DNA from 2 places in the Stenotrophomonas sp. YJH_SMC_10 genome. Region 2 is predicted to be linked to the other one. Evidence: riboswitches for the same ligand, from Rfam matches in the RefSeq annotation. Region 2 holds a riboswitch; the other holds the start of a gene.
What was found. Region 2 has a riboswitch for thiamine pyrophosphate ahead of AC5P9C_RS14650 (TonB-dependent receptor). Riboswitches for the same ligand answer to the same signal wherever they lie in the genome.
Positions count from the first base shown of each region.

Region 1: another riboswitch for thiamine pyrophosphate. It lies ahead of thiC (phosphomethylpyrimidine synthase ThiC); the one in region 2 lies ahead of AC5P9C_RS14650 (TonB-dependent receptor).

Region 1 is NZ_JCAFUS010000009.1:107,701-111,141, reverse strand. Features, by position in the region: gene thiC (phosphomethylpyrimidine synthase ThiC) at 1-1,721, opposite strand, end outside; TPP riboswitch at 1,804-1,907, opposite strand; gene AC5P9C_RS13025 (BCCT family transporter) at 2,184-3,441, shown strand, end outside.
Region 2 is NZ_JCAFUS010000011.1:34,963-38,403, forward strand. Features, by position in the region: gene pnuC (nicotinamide riboside transporter PnuC) at 1-19, opposite strand, end outside; gene AC5P9C_RS14650 (TonB-dependent receptor) at 28-2,217, opposite strand; TPP riboswitch at 2,288-2,383, opposite strand; gene AC5P9C_RS14655 (phosphotransferase enzyme family protein) at 2,493-3,441, opposite strand, start outside.

The DNA.
Region 1 (3,441 bases), on a different contig from region 2:
ATCGAGCAGAAGTGCGCCAGCTTGTGAGCATCCTTCGGCAGCGTCTCGTCATGGAACTCCTTGGCCTTCTCCGGATCCAGGCCCAGGTGGAACTGGTCTTCCCAGCGGAACTCGAAGCGCGCCTTGCTCAGCGCGTTGTCGCGCACCTGCGCGCCCGGATGGCCCTTGGCCAGGTCGGCCGCATGCGCGGCGATGCGGTAGGCCATGATGCCGTCACGCACGTCCTGGCGATTGGGCAGGCCGAGGTGCTCCTTCGGCGTCACGTAGCAGAGCATCGCCGTGCCGAACCAACCAATCATCGCCGCACCGATCGCGCTGGTGATGTGGTCGTAGCCCGGCGCGATATCGGTGGTCAACGGCCCCAGCGTATAGAACGGCGCTTCGCCGCACTCGCGCAGCTGCTTGTCCATGTTCTCCTTGATCAGCTGCATCGGCACGTGGCCGGGGCCTTCGATCATGGTCTGCACGTCGTGCTTCCAGGCGATCTTCGTCAGCTCGCCCAGCGTCTCCAGCTCACCGAATTGCGCGGCATCGTTGGCGTCGGCGATGCAGCCCGGGCGCAGGCCGTCGCCCAGCGAGAAGGTCACGTCGTAGGCCTTCATGATCTCGCAGATGTCTTCGAAGTGCGTGTAGAGGAAGTTCTCCTTGTGGTGTGCCAGGCACCACTTGGCCATGATCGAACCACCGCGGCTGACGATGCCGGTCACCCGCTTGGCGGTGAGCGGCACGTAGCGCAGCAGCACGCCGGCATGGATGGTGAAGTAGTCCACGCCCTGTTCCGCCTGCTCGATCAGCGTGTCGCGGAAAATCTCCCAGGTAAGCGCTTCGGCGCGGCCGTCGACCTTTTCCAGCGCCTGGTAGATCGGCACGGTACCGATCGCCACCGGCGAATTGCGGATGATCCATTCGCGGGTCTCGTGGATGTGCTTGCCGGTGGACAGGTCCATCACCGTGTCACCGCCCCAGCGGATCGCCCACACCAGCTTCTCCACTTCCTCGGCAATGCCCGAGGAAACCGCACTGTTGCCGATGTTGGCATTGATCTTGGTCAGGAAATTGCGACCGATGATCATCGGCTCGCTTTCCGGATGATTGATGTTGTTGGGCAGCACCGCACGGCCGCGCGCGATCTCGTCACGTACGAACTCGGGGGTGATGATCTTCTGGATCGACGCGCCGAACGCCTCGCCTGGATGCTGCTGCAGCAGGCCCGCATCGCGGATGGCGTCCAGCCGCTGGTTCTCGCGGATGGCGACGAATTCCATTTCCGGCGTGATGATGCCGCGGCGCGCGTAGTGCATCTGGGTGACATTGGCGCCTGCGCGGGCACGGCGCGGCAGGCTGCGCGCGGGGAAGCGCACGGCATCGAGCCTGGGGTCATGCTCGCGATCGCGACCGAACGACGAGCTCAGGCCATCGAGCTGTTCGGTATCGCCGCGTTCCTCCACCCAGCTCCGGCGCAGCGCCGGCAGGCCCGAAGACAGGTCGATGCGCACGTCCGGATCGGTGTACGGGCCGGACGTGTCATAGACCGTGACCGGCGCATTCTCTTCGCCACCGAACAGCGTCGGGGTGCGGGTCAACGCGATCTCGCGCATCGGCACCTGCAGATCCGGGCGCGAACCGGGCACGTGGATCTTGCGCGAGCCGGGAATGGGCCGGGTCACGGATTCGGAGAGTTGCTGGGCCTGTTGCTGCAGGGCGGAGAGCTGTGCGTTCATCGGGCATCGTCCAGGAAGGTCAGGGACGAAGCGGCGGCGCACTGCGAACGCGCGCGGACGGTCCTTGGGCGGCGTCCGGGCACGGCGGCACTGCAAAGCTTCCCTACGCCGGTATGAGCCGGATCAGGTTCCAAGGGACTGTCTCAACCGTGACCAACTGTGGCCGCGGTACCCCCGCTTCTTGGCGTGCATTAGAGCATAGACCGCCCGCCTCCGGCGTTGCCTGCGGGGTCAGATCCGTTTTCCTGCGGGAAGCGGATCTGCCCCTGATCGCTGCTCGTTAACAGAACCATGACGTCGCGTTCAGTAACGTGCACGCCCATCGTGTTCGCTGCGACCGATGCTTCCCTCGCCGCCCCTGCGGCCCCTGCCCGGTCCGTGCTGCACGCCGCCGGCCCCTCGCTGCAAGCTCTGCTCGCTCTGCTCGCTCCCCTCAATCCCCTTGATCGGAGAAGCTCCTTCATGGTGTTTCGCGTTTCCATCGCACTGGTCCTGCTGCTGGTGCTGCTCGCCGGCATCGCCCCCGGCCCCTTCAACGCCGTGGTGCAGAGCATCCTCGGCGAACTCATCCGTGGCATCGGCTGGCTCTACCTGCTGGTGGTGTTCCTGGCCCTGGTGTTCCTGATGTACCTGGCCTTTGGCCGCTTCGGCAATCTGCGCATCGGCGGCGAAGACGCCGAGCCGGAGTTCTCGCGGGCCAGCTGGATGTCGATGCTGTTCGCCGCCGGCATGGGCATCGGCCTGGTGTTCTGGGGCGCCGCCGAGCCCATTTCGCACTTCAGCAAGCCACCGGAGGGACTGGCGCCGGAGAGCATGGACGCTGCGCGTGCATCGATGCGCTACGCGTTCTTCCATTGGGGCCTGCACCCCTGGGCGATCTACGCGTTGATCGGCCTGGCAATGGCCTGGTTCCAGTTCAACCGCAATGGTCGGGGCTTGGTCAGTGACATGCTGCAGCCGATCATCGGCCGCCACCACCGCGGCTGGATCGGCCGCGTGGTCAACATCGCCGCTGTCGTCGCCACCGCGATCGGTGTTGCCACCACGCTGGGTTTCGGCACCATCCAGATCGCCGCGGGCATGGAGCGCGTATTCGGCCTGCACGCCGGCCCCACGCTGCAGCTGGTGATCATCGCAGTGGCCTTCGTGCTGTACATGGCCTCCACGCTCAGCGGCGTCGACCGCGGCGTCAAATGGCTGTCCAACTTCAACCTGGCCCTGGCGGCCGTGCTGTTGCTGCTGGTGCTGGTGCTGGGCCCGACCGGCGCGATCTTCAACACGTTCACCACCACGCTCGGCTCCTACCTCAACCAGCTGGTGACGATGAGCCTGCGCATGTCGCCGTTCTCATCCAGCACCTGGGTGGCCGACTGGACAATCTTCTACTGGGCCTGGTGGATTTCCTGGGCACCGTTCGTCGGTTCGTTCATCGCGCGCATTTCGCGCGGGCGCAGCGTGCGCGAGTTCGTGATCGGCGTGGTGCTGGCCCCAACGCTGCTGGGCTTCTTCTGGTTCTCGGTGTTCGGCGGCACCGCAATCTGGATGCAGATCTTCGGCCAGGCCGACCTGGTGCAGGCACTGGGCAATGGCTATGAGACGGTGCTGTTCACGATGTTCGACAGCATGCCGCTGCCGTTGCTGCTGTCGTGCATCGCGCTGGTGCTGTTGATGATCTTCTTCGTGACGTCGGCCGACTCGGCGGTACTGGTGCTGGCCAGCA
Region 2 (3,441 bases):
CGGCGCTCCACTCGAGCATCACGCTGCTCACAACGCGAACGTCACCGACAGGCGGGCCTGTCGCGGTGCGCCGGGGAACAGGTAGTAGTCACCGCCGCTGCTGCCGGTATCACGCCAGTAGAAGCGGTTGAACACGTTGTCCACCGACAGGTTCCAGGTCACCGCACGCTCGTGCAGGCGATGCTGGAAGCGCAGGCCCGCATCGAATACCGAGTAGTCCGGTGCGCGCACGCCGCCGTCGGCACGCGCCACGTTGGCACCGGCATAGCGCCAGCCGCCGGTGACATCCAGGCCCTGCACGAACGGCAGCGCGTAGGCCAGGTGCACGCTGGCGCGCAGCTTCGGCACGTTCACCAGCTGATGGCCTTCATAGGCCGGCGTGCCGGTGTCGCGCGCGCGCGCCTGCAGCACGCTGGCGCTGGCCACGATCTGCAGTGCGTCGGTCAGCTGCCCGTTGGCGGTCAGCTCCAGGCCAGTGTGGGTCTGCGTGCCTTCCTCGACGAAGGTGTAGCCGACGTCGCTGCTGTCCGGCTTGGCGTACTGGTACGGCTGCGAGATGCGGAACACCGCCGCGCCCAGCGTCAGCGCCTCGACCGGCACGTACTTCACGCCCACTTCCAGCTGCCGCGACTGCACCGACGGCAGGAAGGTGTCGGCGTTGCTGGTCCAGAACGGCGCCTCCTGGCCCAGCGAAATGCCGCGCACGTAGCTGGCATAGGCATTGAGCTGGTCGGTGGCCTTCCACACCACTGCGGTCTGCGGCAGGAAACGCGACAGGCGGCTGTGCCGCTGCGGCGTACCACGCTTGTCGTAGGCACGCTCGTCCAGGCGCACGAAGCGACCGCCGGCCAACCACTGCCAGTCATCACCGAAGCTGATCCGGTCCAGCGCGAAGAACGCGGTCTGGCGGCTGTCCAGGCGTCGTGCGGACGGGCCCGGCATCTTCGGCGACGGCTCGAATACCGGCACCGGCGCATCGTGGATGTTGGTGGTGCCGACGTACTCGTTGACGCTCGGGCGCCTGTCCACGGTGCGGCGGAAGTAGTCGGCACCGACGGTCAGCTGGTGGCCGACGCTGCCGGTCTGGAAGCGCCCGCGCAGCTCGGCACGGGCCTGCTGGTTGCGGCGGGTGTCGTCCGGGCTGCGGTAGTCGTAGACGTCATAGTCGCCGTTCGGCGCGAAGTAATTGCCCGGCACGCTGCCATCGGCGCACTGCGTGGCGTAGTAGCAGCCGTAGGCGAAGGCGACGTTGTCATCGATCACCGAGCGGCTGTGGCCGACCGAGACGCGCGACTGCCAGGCGTCATTGAAATCGTAGGTGTGCAGGGCGGTGATGTTGGTGCTGGCGATGTCCACCGGGCGCTGCCACGGCTGGTAACCCAGCAGGTGTTCGCGGTCGACACCGCGCGGCAGGTCGCGCGCGCCCAGCAGCTGGTAGCCGGACACCGAACGCTGCGCGCTGGTCTGGTAGTTCGCATCCACCTCCAGCTTGCCGCGTTCGCCGATCAACCAGTCGGCGGCCAGCGCGTAGAAGTTGCGGCGGCCATCGGCGTGCTCGACATAGGAATGGCTGGAATCCCACGCGGCATTCAGGCGCAGGCCGAAACGCGGGGTGATCCAATGACCGACGTCGACAGCGGCGTAGCGCGATCCTTCCGAATCGGTGCCGAGCGTGGCGGTGCGCACCTCGGCCGGGCGCTTGCCGATGTAGTTGATGATCCCGCCCGGCGCCATCACGCCTGCCGCCAGCCCGGCTTCACCCTTGAGGATCTCCACCGACTGCACGTTCTCCAGCGCCAGGCGTTGTTCGCCGGCGATGGACAGCCCGTTGAAGCGGTAGCCGGTGGCCGCGTCCAGTGCGAAGCCGCGGATGGCGATGTTCTGGTAGTAGCCCACCGGCGCGTAGGCATCACCCAGCGAGGCATCGTTGCTGGCCAGCTCGGACAGCGAGCGCACCTGGCGGCGGTCGAGGTAATCGCGCTCGAGCACGTTCACCGACGCCGGCGTGTCCTTCCACGAACCGCCGCCGAAGGCATTCACGCGCGAGGTATCGGCCTTCGCTTTGCCCGCCTCCACGCGCACCGCCGCCAGTTCGGTCGGCGAACCTTCGGCGCCGCGGGCAGCCGCATCGGGGGACGACTCGGCCTCGCTGGCGTGCAGCGGCAGCGCGGCGCAGAGGGCGAGGGAGAGCAGGGTGGGGCGCAGGCAGCGGTTCATTCGATTCGTCTTCGGACAACAAGGGAGACGAAGCGACGGCGCGCAGGTGCACCGGCCCATGATGGGGGTGTGGCTGCGGCTCAAAGCTCCCTACGCCGGTGCAAACCGGATCAGGTTCCAAGGGACTCTCTCAGCCTGGCAGATCCAGGCACCCCCGCTTCAGGTCACCATTTCACTACAAATGGTACGGATTTGCGAGCGGGCGTCCTTCAGGCTGCCGGGTCAGATCCCTTTCCGCAGGAAAGGGATCTGACCCCAACGGTGTCCCAACCGGGTCACGCGGCGGCGTGCAGGGCCTGCAGCAGTGCCTGCCCCGGGGCGGTATGGAACCACGCCGGATGGCCCAGCATGAAAGGCTGCCAGGCCACGTCGGCATTCGCGGTCGAGCCGGTGATGCCCTCGAAGTACTCCACTTCGGACAGTGCGAAGTCGAAATGGACCATGGGCAGCAGGTCGGCCAGCAGGTGCGCGCGTGCCGCCGACAGCGGCAGCACCTGGCGATAGCCCTCGAGCAGCGCCAGCGCGATGTCGAGGCGCACGGCCTCGCTGCCGCGTTCCAGTTCCAGCCACGCCACCGCGTTGCGCTCGATCGCGGTGGCGAGGTCGAACAGTGCGCTGGTGGGCGAAGCCAGGCCGAAATCCAGCACGGTGCTGACCTGCCCGTCGCGCCACAGCAGGTTGGAGACATGCCAGTCGTTATGCGCCCAGAGCCGTGGCTCGGCGCGCAGGCGCTCGGCCAGCCCGGCGTGCCACGGCAGTACGTCGCGCTGCAGCTGCGCCTCCCAGGGAATGCGCGCGAGATAGCGGGCCAGCCCGGGACGCTCATGCAGTCCTGCCTTGATCGCCGCGATCGGATCGTCGGCGCGGATCAGATCATCGCGCGCGACCAGCAGATGGGTGCTGCGCTGGGGCGCATGGTAGCTGGCGGCGGCACGGTGCAGCTGTGCGAGTGCGCGCCCGGCTTCGCGGGCCTGGGCGACATCGGTCAGCAGCGACCACGACACCGCGTCGCGGTACAGGTCATCGCCCACGCCGACGGCGTGCAGTTCAAAGGTCCACTCGCCGTGCTCGACGGCGGTGCGGCCATCGGCCGCTGGCAGCACCTGCACCACCGGTACGCCCGCCGCAGCGAGATGGGCGATGAAATGGTGTTCTTCTTCCAGGCACGTCGCGCTGCGCACGCTGTGGTGATGGCGCTTGACGAACACCGCCCCGTTCGCGCCG